2 regions of the Streptomyces sp. NPDC004609 genome follow, and region 2 is predicted to be linked to the other one. Evidence: riboswitches for the same ligand, from Rfam matches in the RefSeq annotation. Region 2 holds a riboswitch; the other holds the start of a gene.
What was found. A riboswitch is a leader RNA that binds a small molecule or an ion and turns the genes downstream of it on or off. The one in region 2 is predicted to bind S-adenosylmethionine.

Region 1: another riboswitch for S-adenosylmethionine. It lies ahead of ACFYT4_RS18800 (aminotransferase class V-fold PLP-dependent enzyme); the one in region 2 lies ahead of thrC (threonine synthase).

What each region holds. Positions count from the first base shown of each region.
Region 1 is NZ_JBIALS010000017.1:126,781-135,937, reverse strand. It holds gene ACFYT4_RS18815 (response regulator transcription factor) at 1-42, shown strand, start outside; gene ACFYT4_RS18810 (SLC13 family permease) at 483-1,895, shown strand; gene ACFYT4_RS18805 (glycerate kinase) at 1,975-3,180, shown strand; gene ACFYT4_RS18800 (aminotransferase class V-fold PLP-dependent enzyme) at 3,135-4,523, opposite strand; SAM riboswitch class IV at 4,704-4,821, opposite strand; gene trpD (anthranilate phosphoribosyltransferase) at 5,216-6,280, opposite strand; gene ACFYT4_RS18790 (cytochrome bc complex cytochrome b subunit) at 6,434-8,110, opposite strand; gene ACFYT4_RS18785 (Rieske 2Fe-2S domain-containing protein) at 8,107-9,157, opposite strand, start outside.
Region 2 is NZ_JBIALS010000022.1:78,214-87,370, reverse strand. It holds gene thrC (threonine synthase) at 1-1,131, opposite strand, end outside; SAM riboswitch class I at 1,149-1,313, opposite strand; gene ACFYT4_RS22055 (glucosyl-3-phosphoglycerate synthase) at 1,474-2,418, shown strand; gene ACFYT4_RS22050 (hypothetical protein) at 2,457-2,711, shown strand; gene ACFYT4_RS22045 (trehalose-6-phosphate synthase) at 2,804-4,210, shown strand; gene ACFYT4_RS22040 (SigE family RNA polymerase sigma factor) at 4,446-4,967, shown strand; gene ACFYT4_RS22035 (hypothetical protein) at 5,116-5,859, shown strand; gene otsB (trehalose-phosphatase) at 5,911-6,786, opposite strand; gene ACFYT4_RS22025 (DUF3263 domain-containing protein) at 6,797-7,243, opposite strand; gene ACFYT4_RS22020 (extracellular solute-binding protein) at 7,550-8,776, opposite strand; gene ACFYT4_RS22015 (SIS domain-containing protein) at 9,122-9,157, shown strand, end outside.

The DNA of each region.
Region 1 (9,157 bases), on a different contig from region 2:
GTCGAGACGGTACGCGGGATGGGCTACCGGCTCCCGGACTGAACACCGCCACCGGCCCCGGCACCGTCCGCGCGCGGCCCCCTCGCGCCAGGCACCGATCGCCCCGGGCCCGCCCACCGCCCACGCGCGTCATCGCGCACACGCGGCTCCCGGCCGCCCGGCCTCTCCCCGCCCTCGGATTCCCGGCTCCCGCCTACGGCCTCCCGGAACCGCCGCGTGCCGCGGAAACATACCCGCCGAATCGGTCACGTGCCGCCGGACACGGCCCGGCCGGCCACGCGCCCTCCGGAGCCCCACGCCGCCGACGCACCGCGGCCGGTGATGTACGCCCCGCGTCCCGGCGCCGGGACGCGGGGCCGTTCCGCGAGCGCGCCCGGCGTCGCGGGACGGGCCGCGAAGGCCGCTTGTCCCGGTATCCCGCGTGAAGTTCCTTTCATCATCGGCTCATGGAGCCCTCACCGGCCGCATGAACCCTCGGTGAGGTGAGCCTGAACCTGCGACAAGCCGCCACTCTCTGCGTGGCACTGAGCGTCTGCGCGCTGCTCGCCGTGCCCGGGAACTTCCCCGGGCTCAGCGGCGACGCGCGGATCACCCTGGCCGTCTTCACCTTCGCCACCTGCGCCTGGATCGGTACGCCGATCGACGACACCTATATCGCCCTGGGCGCGGGGCTGGCGCTGACCGCGACGGGGGTGATCAGCAGCGACACGCTCTTCGGCACCCTCGGCGACGACACGGTGTGGCTGCTGATCTGCGCGTTCGTGCTGGCCGCGGCGGTCACGCGGACCGGGCTCGCCGGACGGGCGGCGGCGTTCCTGGTCGGCGGGGCCCGCAGCGTACGGCAGTTGACGCATCTGACGACCGCGGCGCTGGTCGTCACGGCGTTCGCCGTGCCCGCGACCTCCGGCCGGGCGGCGCTGGCGCTGCCGGTGTTCCTGGCGCTGGCGAAGGCGCTGGCGGGCCGCACCCGGCTGATCGTCATGCTGGCGCTGCTGTTCCCGACCGTCATCCTGCTGTCCGCGGTCGCGACGCTGATCGGCGCGGGGGCGCATCTGATCACCGTGTCGGTGCTGTGGGAGGCCACCGGTGAACGGGTCGGATTCGCCCAGTGGCTGCTGCTCGGGCTGCCGCTCGCCGTGGTGTCCTCTCATCTGGCGGCCGAGGCCGTCCTGTTCACGACCACGAAGCGCGCGGACCGCAAGGGACCCGTCCACATCACCGCCGAGCAGATCCAGGAGCACAGCGAACAGCCCGTCACCGGCCCCTGGTCGCCCGCCGAGGCCCGGTGCGCGCTGCTGCTCGCGACCGTCGTCGCCCTGTGGTGCAGCGAGCCCCTGCACGGGGTGGCACCGGCCGTCGTCGCGCTGATCGGCGCGGTGGTCGCGGCCTCGCCCGCGCTCGGCACCGTACGGCTGAAGGAGGCGCTGAAGACCGTGCCGTGGTCGCTGCTGCTGTTCATGGCCGCGACGATGGCGATGGGCGTGGCGCTCGCCGACTCCGGCGCAGCGAAGTGGCTGGTGGGCGGGGTACCGCTGGATCTGCCGCCGTGGCTGTTCCTGGGGGTGGTGATCGCCGTGTCCACGGCCGCCCATCTGGTGCTCCAGTCACGCTCGGCCCGCTCGTCCGTACTGGTGCCCCTGGTCGTCGCGGCGGCCGTCGGCGCCGGGGTCAATCCGGTCGCGGCGGCCCTGGCCTCGACCGCCGCCGCCGGGTTCTGCCACACGCTGCCCGCGTCGGCCAAGCCCGTCACCCTCTTCGCCGACATACCCGGAACCCCCACCTACACCCCGCGCGATCTGCTGAGGCTGTCCGCCGTGCTCGCGCCGCTCACCGCCGCGCTGGTGCTGCTCTTCGCCGTGGCCGTCTGGCCGCTGCTCGGCGTGCCCGTCCGCTGACGCTCCACCGCACCCGTCACCACCACCCGCACCACCCTCACAAGCCCTCGAACACCCTCACACGCCAGGAGTTCCCACGATGCTGACCCGATTCGCCGTCGCCCCGAGCGGCTTCAAGGAGTCCCTGTCCGCGCAGTCCGCGGCCGAGGCCATCGCATCGGGGGTACGCCGGGTCGTCCCGGACGCCGAGATCGATCTGATCCCCCTGGTGGACGGCGGCGAGGGCACGGCCCGCGCCCTGGCGGCGGCCTCCGGCGGCCGGCTCGTCACCCTGCCCGCCACGGGCCCCACGGGCGCCCCGGTCGACACGCACTTCGCGCTCCTCGACAAATACACCGCCGTCGTGGAGATGGCGGCCGTCGCCGGGCTGTCCCTCGTCCCGCGCGATCTGCGCGACCCCGGGGCGACCACCACCTACGGCGTCGGCGAGCTGATCAGGGCCGCGCTCGACGCCGGGGCCCGTGAGATCCTCGTCGGCTGCGGCGACTCCGGTACGTCCGACGGCGGCGCCGGGGCCCTCCAGGCGCTCGGCGCGCGGCTGCTGGACGCGGAGGGACGGGAACTGCCGCGCGGCGGACGGGAACTGACCCGGCTCCGGCGCTTCGACCCCTCGGGCCTCGACCCCCGGCTGGCGCGCACCGGGATCCGGGTCGCGTGCAATCCGTTCAACGTGCTGTGCGGCGAGCGCGGTGTCGCCCGTGTCTTCGGCCCCCAGAAGGGCGCGACCCCGGCCCAGGTCGAGCAGCTCTCGGCCGCGCTGGAGAACTGGGCGTCCGTCCTCACCCGCGATCTGAACGTGCGGGCCGATCTGTACGCCGGCCCCGGCACGGGCGCCTCCGGCGGCCTCGGCGCGGGGCTCGCCGCGCTCGGCGGACGGCTGCTGCCCCGGTTCGAGGTGCTCCTCGACCAGCTCGACCTCGACGCCCGGCTGGCCCGCGCCGATCTGGTCCTCACGGCGGAGGGCGCCCTCGACCACCAGACCACACGCGGCAAGGTGCCCGCCGAGGTCGCCCGGCGCGCCAAGCGGTTCGGGCGGCCGGTGCTCGCGCTGGCGGGCACGATCGGCGAGGGCGCGCATCAGGTGCGCGCGGTGGGGGTGGACGCGTACAGCGCGATCCTGCCCGCGCCGGTCACGCTCACGGAGGCGCTCGGCCGCGGCGGTGAGTTCCTCACCGACGCGACCGAGCGGGCCCTGCGGATGGTCCTGATCGGAACCCGGCTGCCGGCCGGGGCCGGCCGTCAGCCGGTGGGGTCGGGGACGCAGCGGCCGTCCTCGGTGCGGTAGCTCCACCGCGCGCCTTCGGTGACCAGTTCCTTCACGGCCCGGACGAACCGCTCCACGTGCTCGTCGGGGGTGCCCGCGCCGAAGCTGACGCGGATCGCGTTCAGGGACTTCTCTCCCGCCCCGGCCTCGGGCGCCCCGCACTCGCCCGGATCCTGGGGCTCGCTGCCCAGCAGGGTGCGGACCAGGGGGTGGGCGCAGAACAGCCCGTCGCGTACACCGATGCCGTACTCGGCGGAGAGCGCGGCGGCGAGGTGGGAGCTGTTCCAGCCGTCGACGACGAAGGAGATCACCCCCACGCGCGGGGCGTCGTCGCCGAACAGCGACAGCACCCTGACCTCGGGCACCTCGGCGAGGCCCGCCCGGATCCGTGCGACGAGGGCCTGCTCACGGGCGACGAGGGCGTCGAAACCGGCCTCGGTGAGCGCCTTGCAGGCCGAGGCGATCGCGTACACGCCGATGACGTTCGGCGAACCGGCCTCATGGCGCGCGGCGGTGGTGTGCCACTCCACGTCCACCCCGCCGTCCGTGCGCCGCGCGACCTTCCGGGACGCGCCGCCGCCCGCGAGATACGGCTCCGCTCCCTGGAGCCAGTCCGCCCGCCCGGCGAGCACGCCCGAGCCGAACGGCGCGTACAGCTTGTGCCCGGAGAAGGCGATCCAGTCGACGTCCAGGTCCCGCACCGACACCGGGTGGTGCGGGGCGAGCTGTGCCGCGTCCAGCACGATCCGCGCGCCGTGCGCATGGGCGGCGGCGGCCAGCTCCCGGACCGGCCACAGCTCACCGGTCACATTGGACGCACCCGTCACACAGACCAGGGCCGGCCCGTACGGATCGCGGTCGGCGAGCGCCCGCTCCAGGGTGCGTACGGCCTCCCCGGGGGTACGGGGGGCGTTCAGATACGTCACCCGGACGTCCCTCCCCCCGCGCCCCGCGGGAGACGACCCCCAGGGCAGCAGTGAGGCATGGTGTTCGGTCTCGAAGACGAAGACCTCACAGCCGGCGGGGAGCGCGGTGGCGAGCAGATTGAGCGAGTCGGTGGTGGAGCGGGTGAAGACGACCTGGTCGCCGTCGCGGCAGCCGAGGAAGGCGGCGACGGTCCGGCGGCTGTTCTCGAAGAGGTCCGTGGAGAGCTGGGAGAGATACCCGGCGCCCCGGTGGACGCTTCCGTAGTACGGGGCGTACGCGGCGACGTCGTCCCAGACGCGCTGGAGCGCGGGGGCGCTGGCCGCGTAGTCGAGGGCGGCGTAGGTGACCTCTCCCCCGGTGACGAGCGGAACCGTGACATCACGCCCGAGAACGGGCAGCGGGGCGGTCTCGACGAGGGTGTCGGGGCATGCGGACATGGCGGATTCTCCCAGGGGACAAGGCGGAATGTCTTCGATGACCCCGCGCGGGGGTCGCCTCGGCGCACGGGGAAGGCCCGTGTCACGGAGGGTGTGCTGAAGAAGGGGCAGAACTGCCCTAGCGCATTCGCTTGCTCACGAGACTGCTCCCTTGAGGACCAGGACCCCAGGGTTCGCAGGGGTCCGCGCTTGCCGCGGGCCTCGCTGCCCACGGCCTGGTCTTCACCCGGGGCACCCCGCCACGGACGGAGGGTTGCCGGACAGCGGGCCGGGGCCGAAGTCGCTGTCACTCATGACCTGCGGGAACGTTATGGCACCGCCGGGCTCCCCCGCAACCCGGTCCCGCATCGCGGATGCTCTTCCCGGGGGCAGAGCCCCAGCCGCCCGAGCCGACCAGCGGGGTGACGACGGTCCTTCGCATCGCCTCCCGGGGGCGGGCGTTTTCAGCCCCGGAGCCCCCACCGCCCGGTCGGCCTCCGGGGAGAAGCGAATCCAGCCCTTCCGGCGATCGAGGAGCGGGGCCCGGGGCAGTGCCCCGGCAGCCACCCGGACCCTGGCGTGATCCCGCCACGGAAGGCACCACCGCAGGCGACCCGCACGCGCGGGCGACCGGCCACCGCGGGCAACCGGCACGCCCAGGCGGCCCGCCCCGGGGCCCCGCAGGCAGCCCGCTCCCGGCCCGCCCCCGGGGCTCACGCGTGGCTCGCGCGGACCCACCCCTCCAGGACCCCCTTGGCCGCTCCGGAGTCGATCGACCGGGCCGCCCGGCCCATCGCCGCGGCGAGCTGTTCGGTGAGCGGTCCCTCGCCGGGTGCCAGCGCCACCAGCGCCGCGGCGGCGTTCAGCAGGACCGCGTCACGGACCGGGCCCGTCTCGCCGGCCAGGACACGGCGGGCGACGTCCGCGTTGTGGGACGCGTCCGCGCCCCGGAGGGCCTCGACGGGGACGAGGTCGATGCCGATGTCCCGCGGGTCGAAGGTCTCCTCCCGCACGGAACCGTCCCGTACGACCCACACGCGCGACGTCGCCGTCGTCGTCAGCTCGTCGAGTCCGTCGTCACCGCGGAAGACCAGCGCGGAGGAACCGCGCTCGGCGAGCACACCGGCGAGCACGGGTGCCATCAGCGGGTCCGCGACCCCGGTGGCCTGCGCCTTCACCCGCGCCGGGTTGGTCACGGGCCCCAGGAAGTTGAAGAGGGTACGGATGCCGAGTTCTTTGCGCACCGTCGCCACATGCCGCAGGGCCGGGTGGAACTTCACCGCGAAGCAGAAGGTGATGCCCGCCTCCTCGGCGACCTCGGCGACGCGCTCGGGGGTCAGCTCCAGATTGACGCCCAGCTTCTCCAGGACGTCCGAGGCGCCCGACGCGCTGGACGCGGCGCGGCTGCCGTGCTTGACGACCTTCGCTCCCGTACCGGCGACGACGATCGCCGACATCGTGGAGATGTTCACCGTCTTCGCGCCGTCGCCGCCCGTGCCGACGATGTCGACGCTCGGTCCGGGCACCTCGATCAGGTTCGCGTGCGCGTACATGGTCCGCACCAGACCGGAGAACTCCTCGACGGTCACACCCTTGGCACGCAGAGCGACCGCGAATCCGGCGATCTGGGCGTTGGTCGCCTCGCCGCTGAGGATGCGGTCCATCGCCCAGGCGGTCGCGTCCGCGCTCTGGTCGTGGTTGTTCAGCAGCGAGTCCAGCACGCCGGGCCAGGTGTGGGCCAGCCCGCTGTCGCCGCCAACCGGGGTCACAACGTTCATGGTCCGCTCCTGGGTCCACACGCGAATAGGGATGGGTACCACCCTATCCAGCCCAGGGGACAGCGAAGAGCCCCGTCCGGCGTACGGACGGGGCTCCCGCTGTGGCGACCGGCCGGCCGCCGTCGGTGCCGGCGGCCGGGTGGGTTCGGACGGTCAGTGGTGCGACTGACCGCTGGGGATCTCCTCGTGCTCCTCATGGCCGTGGCCATGGGCGGCGGCGATCTCCCGGTACTCCTCGCTCGTCGGCTTGGGAATCTGGTTCCCCTCGCCGTAGTAGCCCTTGCTGAGCTTGGCCCTGAGCTTCTGCGTGAGGCCGATCTTGCGCCGTACGCCGTTCTCGTCGACCTCGGGGCCGACATCGAGCGGCTTGTACTGCTCGTGGGCCGTGAGCGTGTGCAGATCGCTCTGGCTGAGCGGCTCGTGGACCTCGATGAACTCACCGTGCGGCAGGCGCTTGATGATGCCGGACTCGCGTCCGTGCAGCACCTTGTCCCGGTCGCGGCGCTGGAGACCCAGGCAGATGCGCTTCGTGATGATGAACGCGAGGACCGGTCCGGCGAAGAAGGAGATCCGGACGAACCAGGTGATCGCGTTGATCGACAGATTGAAGTGCGTGGCCCAGATGTCGTTGCCGCCGCCGACCAGCATGATGAAGTACGCGAACAGCCATGCCACACCGAAGCCCGTACGGGTCGGGGCGTTGCGCGGGCGGTCCAGGATGTGGTGCTCGCGCTTGTCCCCGGTGACCCAGGACTCGATGAACGGATAGACGGCGATCGCGGTCAGGACCAGCGGGAAGACCACCAGCGGGATGAACACGCCCAGTACCAGTGTGTGGCCCCAGGCGTTGATCTCCCAGCCGGGCATCACCCGGATCAGGCCCTCGGCGAAGCCCATGTACCAGTCCGGTTGCGCGCCGGTGGACACCTGGTCGATGCGGTAGGGACCCACCGCCCAGATCGGGTTCAGGGTGGCGATCGCGGCGACCACGGTGATGACACCGAAGACCAGGAAGAAGAAGCCTCCGGCCTTGGCCATGTAGACCGGCAGCAGCGGCATGCCGACGACGTTCTTGTTCGTCCGGCCGGGGCCCGCGTACTGGGTGTGCTTGTGGTACACGACGAGGATGAGGTGGCCCACCAGCAGGGCGAGCATGATACCCGGCAGCAGCAGGATGTGGATCGAGTAGAACCGTGGCACGAAGTCGTGCCCGGGGAACTCTCCGCCGAAGAGGAACATCGAGATGTACGTACCGACGACCGGTACGGACAGGATCGCGCCCTGTACGAAGCGGACACCGGTGCCGGAGAGCAGGTCGTCCGGGAGCGAGTAACCGGTGAAGCCGGTGAACATGCCGAGGACGAGCAGCAGGAAGCCGAACAGCCAGTTGACCTCGCGCGGCTTGCGGTACGCGCCGGTGAAGAAGACGCGCATCATGTGGACCATCATCGCGGCGACGAAGATCAGCGCGGCCCAGTGGTGGATCTGCCGGATGAGCAGACCGCCGCGTACGTCGAAGCTGATGTCCATCGTCGACGCGAACGCCTCGGACACCCGCACGCCCTGCATGGGCTCGTAGCTGCCGTGGTAGACGATCTCGTTCATCGACGGGTTGAAGAACAGCGTCAGATACACACCCGTGAGGATGATGATGATGAAGCTGTAGAGGCAGATCTCGCCCAGCATGAAGGACCAGTGGTCCGGGAAGATCTTGCGCATATTGGCCTTGGCCAGGGTGTAGATCCCCAGCCGGCCGTCCGCCCAGTCGGCGACCCGCTCACCGGCGGGTGCCTTGCGCTCGGGCTGCTTGCTGTCAGACGTAGTACTCATCCGCGCTCCCAGAAGGCGGCACCGACGGGCTCTTCGAAGTCGCCGAGGGCTTCGAGGTTGCCCTCGGCGTTCACGCCGATCCGCAGCTGCGGAAGGGCGTGGCCTGCGGGGCCGAAGATGACCCGGGCGCCGTCGGAGAGGTCGAAGGTGGATTGGTGACACGGGCAGAGCACATGGTGCGTCTGCTGCTCGTAGAGGCTGATCGGGCAGCCGACGTGGGTGCAGATCTTGGAGAACGCGACGATGCCCTCGTGCGACCAGTCCAGCTCGCGCTTGTCCTTGATGTCCTCCGGACGGATCCGGACGAGCATCAGGGCGGCCTTGCCCATCTGGATCTGCCAGTCGTGGGCGTCGTGCTCCAGCCCCTCGGGCTGGGCGAAGACCAGCGAACCGACGGTGATGTCCTCGGGGCGCAGCGGCTCGTGCGTGTTCATGTTGATGAGCTGCTTGCCCTTGGCCCAGAGCGTGGTGCGGAGCTTCTTCTCCGGCAGGGGGCCGAGGTCGCGCAGCAGGACCACTCCGGAGAGCGGCACCAGCGCCATCGCGCCGAACATCGTGTTCCGGATCAGCTTGCGGCGGCCGAAGCCGGACTCCTCGTTGCCCGCCGCGAAGTCGGCCACGACCCTGGCCTTGACCTCGGGCGACGCCGAGATCGGGTGGCGCTCGTCGGCGATCTCCTCGTCGGACATCAGGGTGCGGGCCCAGTGGACCGCCCCGGCGCCGATGGCGAAGAGGGCGACACCGAGCGTCAGGCCGAGCGAGAAGTTCAGCGCGCTCACATGGCCGAACGGGAAGATGTAGACGATCTTGTCGACCGGGAAGATGACGTAGGAGGCGATGAACGCCACCGTGGCCAGCATCGACAGGGTGAACAGGAACGCGACCGCGCGCTCGGACCGCTTGGCGGCGCGCTCGTCGATGTCCTGGATGCGCGGCCTGTGGGCCGGCATCCCCGGGTCGGCGAACGGGTCGGTGCTGTCCTCCCCGTGCCTGGCCACGTCACCGTGTCCGGCCGGGCCGTGCCCGGCGCCCTGCTCGTTCGGCAGG
Region 2 (9,157 bases):
CAGGAGCTTGCGGGTGACGCCCACGGTCACCCCGCCCGCGGTCTCCGCGAAGATGCCCTCGGTCCGCGCGAGCAGCTTGATCGCCTCGACGACCTGCTCGTCGTCGACGTCCTCGACCACACCGCCGGTGCGGCGGGCGATGTCCAGGACATAGGGGCCGTCCGCGGGGTTGCCGATGGCCAGCGACTTCACGATGGTGTCGGGCTTGACCGGGCGTACGACGTCGTGGCCGGCCTTGAAGGCCGCGGAGACCGGGGAGCAGCCCTCGGCCTGGGCGCCGATGATCTTGTACGGGCGGTCCTCGACCAGCCCCAGCCCGATCAGCTCCCGCAGGCCCTTGTCGATCTTGGTGAGCTGGGAGCCGGAGGCGACGGGGACGACGATCTGGTCGGGGATGCGCCAGCCGAGCTGCTCGCAGATCTCGTACGCGAGGGTCTTGGAACCCTCGCCGTAGTACGGGCGGAGGTTGACGTTGACGAAGCCCCAGCCCTCGCCGAGGGGATCGCCGATCAGCTCGGAGCAGAAGCGGTTCACATCGTCGTAGGTGCCCTCGATGCCGACCAGCTCACCGCCGTAGACCGCGGCCATGACGACCTTGCCCTGCTCCAGGTCGTGCGGGATGAACACACAGGAGCGGAAGCCGGCGCGGGCCGCGGCGGCGCCGACGGCGCCCGCGAGATTGCCGGTGGAGGAGCAGGAGAGCGTGGTGAAGCCGAAGGCGCGGGCGGCCTCGACGGCGATGGCGACGACGCGGTCCTTGAAGGAGTGCGTCGGGTTGCCGGAGTCGTCCTTGATGTACAGACCGCCGGTGACACCCAGTTCGCGGGCGAGGTTGCCGGCCTTGACGAGCTTGGTGAAGCCGGGGTTGATGCCGGGCTTGTCCGCGACGTCGGCGGGGACGGGCAGCAGGGGCGCGTAACGCCAGATGTTCTCCGGGCCGGCCTCGATGCGCTTGCGCAGTCCCTCCGGGTCGCCCGCCGGCAGGTTGTAGGCGACTTCCAGAGGGCCGAAACAGGAGGCGCAGGCGAAGACCGGGCCGAGTTCGAAGCGCTCGCCGCATTCGCGGCACGAGAGGGCCGCTGCGGGTCCGAGATCGATGGAGGTCGTGCTGGTGACGGTCTGCACAGCCATGGAGGCGAGGCCCTTTCTCCTCATCTTCCTCATGGCGCATCTCGCCATGAGACGGATTTGGCACCTTCCCTAGCCGGGAGCCTCGCGGCGCTGACGCACCGAATGTGCTGTCGCGACGGAGACCGGCTGGAGGGTTGCCGGGGCTTCAACGGGCCGTTTCCCTCTGCCCCTCTGGATGAGCGGTATTCGATTATGGGTTTCGATTGTTGAACAGTTGAACGCCGGACCCCCGACATGCGACGGTCATGCGCGTTGTTCAAGACTGTAACCGAAGGTCCGGACGGTTGAGATAGTCGTCCGAACCGCGAGATGGATCACACAGAGGACCCCGGAGAGTCGAACGTGCTCGATGAAGTGGAGCGCTGGCTGGCGACGCGCTCGTGGTCGGCGGCCGACCGCCCGCCCGCCCGGCTGGCGGCCGCCAAGGCCGCGCGCGGCACGACCGTGAGCGTCGTGCTGCCCGCCCTCAACGAGGAGGCGACGGTCGGTGACATCGTCACCGTGATCCGCCGCGAGCTGATGGAGGCGGTGCCGCTCGTCGACGAGCTCGTGGTGATCGACTCGGGCTCCTCCGACCGTACGGGCGAGGTGGCCGCGGCGGCCGGGGCGCGGGTGGTGCACCGGGACGCGATCCTGCCCCGGATACCCGCCCTGCCCGGCAAGGGCGAGGTGCTGTGGCGCTCGCTGCTGGTGACCCGCGGTGACGTCGTCTGCTTCGTCGACGCGGATCTGCGGGACTTCTCCGCCGACTTCGTCTCGGGGACCATCGGACCGCTGCTGACCGATCCCGGGGTGCAGTTCGTCAAGGCGACCTACGACCGTCCGCTCGGCGATCTCAGCGGTCAGGGCGGCCGGGTGACCGAGCTGGTGGCCCGTCCGCTGCTGAATCTGCACTGGCCGCGGCTCGCCGGGTTCGTCCAGCCGCTCGGCGGCGAGTACGCGGCCCGGCGCTCACTGCTGGAGCGGCTGCCGTTCCCCGTCGGGTACGGCGTGGAGCTGGGGCTCCTCGTCGACGCGCTGCACACGGTGGGCCTCGACGCGCTCGCGCAGGTGGACGTCGGCTCGCGCAAGCACCGCCACCAGGACGGTCAGGCGCTGGGCAGGATGGCGGCGGCGATCTACCGGACCGCGCAACTGCGGCTCTCGCGCGGGCACTTGGTGCGGCCCGCCCTGACGCAGTTCGAGCGCGGCGAGGACGGCTTCATACCGAGGACGCACCCGGTGGACACGGAGGAGCGTCCGCCGATGCGCGAGATCGGTGAGTATGCGGCGCGTCGCGCCGCATAGCCGGGTAGATGCCCCATATGTGGCTAAATATCCTATGTATGCATCGTCAACGCCTCAGGGGTGCTTCGCGCCGCGCGCTGCGGCTCACCACCGTCCTCGGCACTCTCGCCCTCGTCGTCGCGGCCACCACCGCCGGTGCGCCGCCCGACGCGCTGCCCCCGGCTCTGGCCCCGGCCGGCGAGGGCCGCGGCACGGAGCGGCTGTGGCTGCTGGGCGGGCTCGGGTTCGCGCTGACCGCCGCCGGGCTCGTCGCCCTGGCGGCGGCACGCTCCCGGGTCGGCCGCCGCCGGTGAGGCACGCGGTCGGCGCAATGAGTGACCGACGGCACGCCGAGTGGCGCCGTACTCGCGTTTGAGGGGTTACGGGACGGGCTAGGTTTCGGCACATGGTCTCCGAGCCCCCCGCAGCCCCGGCCCGTGCCAGGGTCCTCGTCGCGTCGAACCGCGGCCCCGTCTCGTACACGCTCAACGACGACCACACCCTGGACGCCCGGCGCGGCGGCGGCGGACTGGTCTCCGGTCTCTCCGCCGTCGGCTCGGACGCCGACTCCCTGTGGGTGTGCTCCGCCCTCGGCGCGGGCGACCGCGAGGCCGTGCGGCGCGGGGTCGGCGAGCCGGGCGTGCTGATGCTCGACATCGACGAGGCCGTCCACACCGACGCGTACAACGGCATCGCGAACTCGGTGCTCTGGTTTGTCCACCACATGCTCTACCAGACACCTCTGGAGCCGGTCTTCGACGAGGAGTTCCGGCACCAGTGGCGCTCGTACGAGAGCTACAACCGGTCCTTCGCCCAGGCCCTGGCCGACCACGCGGAGGACGGCGCCGCCGTGCTGGTGCAGGACTACCATCTGGCGCTGGTGCCCGGGATGCTCCGGGAGCTGCGGCCCGATCTGCGGATCGGGCACTTCTCGCACACCCCCTGGGCGCCCGTCGACTACTTCCGCCTGCTGCCCGACGACATCGCCGAGCAACTGCTGCGCGGCCTCCTCGGCGCGGACCGCACCTGCTTCCTGACCCGGCGCTGGGCCGACGCGTTCACCGCGTGCTGTACGGAACTGCTGGGCCACGACGCCCTCAAGGGCACCCGGATCGGGGTGCACGGGCTCGGCGCGGACGCGGACTTCCTGCGCGAGCGCGCGCACCGGCCGGACGTGGAGGAGCGGATCGCCGCCCTGCGCGAGCAGATCGGCCCCGGCCGCCGGACGATCGTGCGCGTCGACCGCACCGAACTGTCGAAGAACATCGTGCGCGGGCTCCTCGCCTACCGCCTGCTGCTGCGGTCCCGGCCCGAGTGGCGCGAACAGGTGGTGCATGTCGCCTTCGCCTATCCCTCCCGCCAGGACCTGGCCGTCTACCGCGACTACACGGCCGAGGTCCAGCGCGTCGCCGACGAGATCAACGAGGAGTACGGCACGGCGGGCTGGACCCCCGTCGTCCTCCACGTCCGGGACGACTTCGCCCGCTCGCTCGCCGCGTACCGCCTCGCGGACGTGGCCCTCGTCAACCCGATCCGCGACGGCATGAACCTCGTCGCCAAGGAGATCCCGCTCGTCTCGGACCACGGCTGCGCGCTGGTGCTGTCGCGGGAGGCGGGCGCGTACGAGGAGCTCGGCGAGGACGCCGTCACGGTCAATCCGTTCGACGTGAGCGGCACCGCCGACGCCCTCCACGAGGCCCTGACCATGCCCGACGCGGAACGCTCGCGCCGGTGCCGCCGCCTGGCCGCCGCGGCGACCGCGCTGCCGCCCCAGCGCTGGTTCCTGGACCAGCTGGAGGCGCTGACCTCGTAGAACCGCGGTGACCTCGTGACCGCGGTGACCTCGTGACCACGGCGGGCTCCGTGGTCACACCCGCCCCGCCCCGGCGCCCGCCCATGACCGCGTCCGGGCCGTCCGGGCCGTCCCGCCCGGCGTCCGCGGTGGGTGCCGTCGTGGCCTTCCGCGTTCCCCGGAACCTCCCCGCACTCCCAGGTCCTCGATAAGGGGGAGACCGCCCATCCGAGGGCGGACGGGGAGTGGTCGGCGGATGAGAGACGGCAGGGATGAGGCGTTCACGGCGTTCATGGACGCGCGCTACCGCTCGCTGCTGCGCACGGCCACGCTGCTGACCGGTGGCGGCGCGAAGGCCGAGGACCTCACACAGGAGGCCCTGCTGCGGACCTATCGCGCCTGGCACCGGATCGGGCGGATCGAAGCCGCCGAGGCGTACACCCGGACCACGATGGTCCGGCTGCTGGTCAAGGACCGGCGCCGGCGCTGGCACGGCGAGATACCCGCCGAGCAGTTGCCGGAGATCCCGCTGCCCGGGTCGGAGGACCAGTTGGTGACCGGGGTCGCCGTCCGGGAGGTGCTGCGGGAGCTGCCCGCGGCCCAGCGGGCGGTGCTCGTCCTTCGCTACTACCACCAGCTCAGCGAGAAAGAGATCGCCGGTGTGCTCGGGTGCTCGCCCGGCACGGTCAAGAGCCGGGCCGCGCGGGGGCTGGCCGCCCTGCGGGACGCGGGTCTTGTTCTGCCGGCCACCCCCGAAAGGAGCGCAGCCCATGGCTGACCAGTGGTTTACGGAGTCACCCCGGGCTTCAGGGTCCCCCTGGCCTTCCGGATCCGCGCATCTCCCGGAGCACTCCGAGTGCTCCGGGCACCCCGCATCACATGACTCTCCCGGGTTCCGGGAGTCCGACGTAGAGGAGCAGGTACGGATGTTGTTCTCCCGCGCCGCCGAACCGACCGACATGCCCCCCGTGCCCGGCACGGACTTCACCGCCCGTGCCCGGCGCGGACTGATCCGCCGGCGGATGGCGGTGGTGGGCGGCACGGCCGCCGTACTCGCCTGTGCGGTGACCGTGCCCGCCCTGAGCGCCGACACCCCGAAGCCCGGCGAGACGACCGTGGCGACAGCGACGGACGGGTGTGTCGAGGACGCGGTCCGGAAGCTGAGGAAGGGTGAGAAAGACGGCTATCGGGCCGTGTACGGACTCCACGAGTACCAAGGGTCCGCGGCCTCGAAGAAGCACGGGAAGTCCTCGGTCATGTCGGTGTCCATCGAGGGCACGCTTTGGGGATCGAAAGAGGGCCTGCCCTCCCACTCCTCGGCCGGGAGCACGATGAAGGTGAACCCGGTAGCGAAGGACGGACGCTATGTGATGCTGTTGAATGTCGCCGATGACCGCAGGTTCAAGAAGGCCGGCAAGGGGTGGGACGGGAAGGAGTGGGACGGTCTACTGATCTCCGAGCCCCTCCTGCCGCTCAGCCAGGACAACCAGGTCACGCTGACCTGCGCCGACGGCAAAACGAAGACGGTCGACCTGGAAACACTGCGGGCCGCCGGCGCTTCCGAGGCCCCGGCCCCCTCCGCGGCCGAGAGCCGGAGCACCTCCGGCACCGAGGCCCCGGACGCCTCCGCAACCGAGAGCCGGAGCACCTCGGAGACCGAGAGTCCTTGACGCACCGGTTGGCACACGCATAGGGCCTGCGGATGTCCCCGCCGGGTGTGCCTACAGGTGGTCCGCCAGGGTCGCCAGGAAGTCCACGACGGCCGACGGGCCCGCCAGCAGCAGATCGGCGCGTTCCGCCAGTTCCGTGACCTCCGTGCTGCCGCTGCACACCAGGAGCCCGGGGATCCCGTCCGAGCGCAGCTTCTCCACGGCGGCGAAGGCGGGCAGATCGCCCAGATCGTCGCCCGCGTACAGCACGGCCCGCGCGTCCACTTCGCGTACGTACTCGGCGAGCGCGACGCCCTTGTCCATGCCGGGCGGGCGGAGTTCGAGGACCATGCGCCCCGGCTCCAGGACCAGGCCGTGGCGGGAGGCGAGCGTGGCGAGCGGCTCCCGCAGCGCCTCGAACGCGGCCCCCGGGTCGGACGCCCGGCGGGTGTGGACCGCGACCGCCTGGCCCTTCTCCTCGATCCAGGTGCCCTGCCAGGCTCCTATACGGTCGAGGAAACCGGGCAGTTCGGCGCGGACGGCGGCGACGCCCGGGTGCGGGGCGGGGGTGTTCACCGTGCCGGTGACCGCGTCCCAGCGCTCGGAGCCGTAGTGGCCGAGCACCACCAGATGGTCCAGGCCCCCGACCCCGGCGAAGCCGCCGTAGCGGACCGCGACCCCGGCCGGGCGTCCCGTGACGACGGCGACGGACGCGACCTTCGGCGCGAGGCGTGCGAGCGCGGGGACCGCGCCCTGGTGGGCGCGGGCCTGCTCGGGGTCCGGGACGATCTCGGCGAGGGTGCCGTCGAAGTCCAGCGCGGCCACGGCCCGGGAGGGCCGGGCCAGGATCGCGGCGAGGCCGTCCCGGCCCGCGGGGGTCGACGGAGTCGGGAGGGGACGCGCCTGCGGGGCGTCCGGGGGACGCGGGGAGTGCGGGGAGCTGCCCATGGTTCCGACCCTATCGGCGTGCGCGTTTCGCGTCTCTCACCCGGCGCAGCCTGTTGACGGTGACCGGGTCGTGGGCGAGGGCGCGCTCGTCGTCCAGGAGGGCGTTGAGGAGCTGGTAGTAGCGGACCGGGGAGATGCCGAGCTGCTCCCGTACGGCCCGCTCCTTGGCCCCGGGCCCGGGCCAGGAACGCCGCTCCATGGCCAGTACGCCCCGGTCCCGCTCGGAGAGGGCGCCGAGCCGACGCCCGGCGGGGCCGGGGGCTGCGGGTTCGGTGGACGCGGGCCCGGCGGTCGCTGCCTCGGCCGGCGCGGGGCCGGCGGGTTCCGGCTCCGTGGTCCCGGGGCCGGCGGTCGCGGGCTTCCCGGGCTCGGGGCCGGCGGCCCCGGTGGGCCCATCGGCCGGACCGGCGGGCTCGCCGCCCGGCGGGGCGGGCGCGGCGGGCTCCTCGTCGGTCATACGGCCACGATATCCGGGGCGGCCCGGGCGGAGGCAGGGCCCGGCGGAACAGCCCCGGCCGGGGCGGGGCGGGCGAACCACCGGGCACAACGGCCGACGGGGGACCGGGACCGCGCAGGACGGCGGCCCGCCGGGCGGGAAGCCGCCGGGTGCGGAAGCCGCCGCCGGGTGCACGGGAAACCGCCGGGTGCGGAAGCCGCCGCCGGGTGCACGGGAAACCGCCAGGCATACGGGCAGCCCCGCCAGGCGTACGGGGAGCCGCCGGGCCCCCGGACGCGGCCGGGGTGTCCCGGGGCGGACCAGGAGCTACTCGCTCGCCTCGGCCGCCGCGGCCCGCTGGGCGATGGCGCCCAGGACCTCCCGGGGATCGCTGCCGGGCGCGACCGCCTGGCCGATGCGCTGCTTGATGTCCTCGCTGACCGCCGCCCACGACGTCTTGCCGACGGGTGGCAGCAACGAGGTGGGGAGCGCCTCCAGGAACTCCCTGAGGTGCTGGTGCTCCGGGTCCTCCTTCATCGCCTCGGACGCCGAGATCGTCACCGGCAGCAGGGCGTTCTCCGCGGCGAAGTCGAGGACGTTCTTGTCGTCGAACAGGAAGTTCATGAACTTCCCGATCTCGGCGCGGTTGCCGTTCTGCTTGAAGCCCATGATCCAGTCGGCGACGCCCATCGCGGCCTTCGGCCTGCCGTTGCGGCCCGGCATGGGCACCTTGCCCAGTTCGATGCCCGCCTTCTCCGCGGTGTGCATCAGGGAGGGGTGGCCGTTGAGCATGCCGACCTCGCCCCGGGTGAACGCGGCGAACGCCTCCTTGCGGTTCAGCTTGCCGGGGGCGACGGGCCCGGTGAGCTTCTTCTCGACGAGGTTGGCCTTCAGCCACTCGAAGGTGTCGATGTTCGGCTCGGAGGCGATCACATAGCTGCCACCGGACTCCACATACCCCTCGGTGCCGTTGCCGAGCAGCCACATCATGGTCTCGGCCTGGGCCTCCTCGGGCCCGAGCGGCAGGGCGAAGGGGTACTCGACCTCCGTGTTCTCCTTCAGCTTCCGCGCGCTGTCGCGCAGTTCGGCCCACGTCTGGGGAGGCTTCGATATACCGGCGTCCTCGAACAGCTTCTTGTTGTAGAAGAGCAGCCGGGTGGAGGCGACGAACGGCAGCCCGTACTGGACGCGACGGTGCTCGCCCGCGTCGGTCAGCGGCGGAAGGAAGTTGGCCTGCACCGGGATGGAGAGGAGATCCTCGGCGGCGTAGAGCTTGCCGTCGGCGGCGTAGTCGGCGTACGCCCCGATCTGGGCGATGTCCGGGGCCTTGCCGGCCTTGACCATCTCCGCCACCTTGCGGTCCACGTCGTTCCAGGACTCGATCTGGACCTGGAGCTTCACACCGGGGTTCTGGGACTCGAACTCGCTCGCGATCCCGGCCCAGTAGTCCTTGCTGCTCTGTCCGCCGTCGACGTCGTAGTCGGCGGCGACCAGTCGGAGGGTGACCTCGGACGAGCCGCTGGACGATCCACAGCCCGCGAGCGTGGCCGTCATCCCCAGCGCGGCGGTGGCCGCGGTCACTCCCAGAAAGTGCCTGTGCACAGCTGTTCCCCACCCTTTGAGCCGGACAGCTTGACAGCTGGACAGCCGAATTTGTGCCGTGAAGGCCCCCGTGACGCCCCCGTGGCGCCCCTTTTTGCACCCAGGTGTCCCCCGGCGTCCCCCGACGCCGCCCGGAATGAGGAGCGATTTTTCCCCATCGTCCTTCAGAGGTCCATGCCAGGCGGTCTCGCTTGTGCAACGTCTTCATCACCGATGGTCACCATTGCCGGGGCACGGGGCTGGCTGCTAAGCACGTTCCGACACGAAGTGGTCTGCACGCGCGAGGAGCACCGCCGTATGTCCCGTACAGCAACGGAAATAGCGACCCAGCCC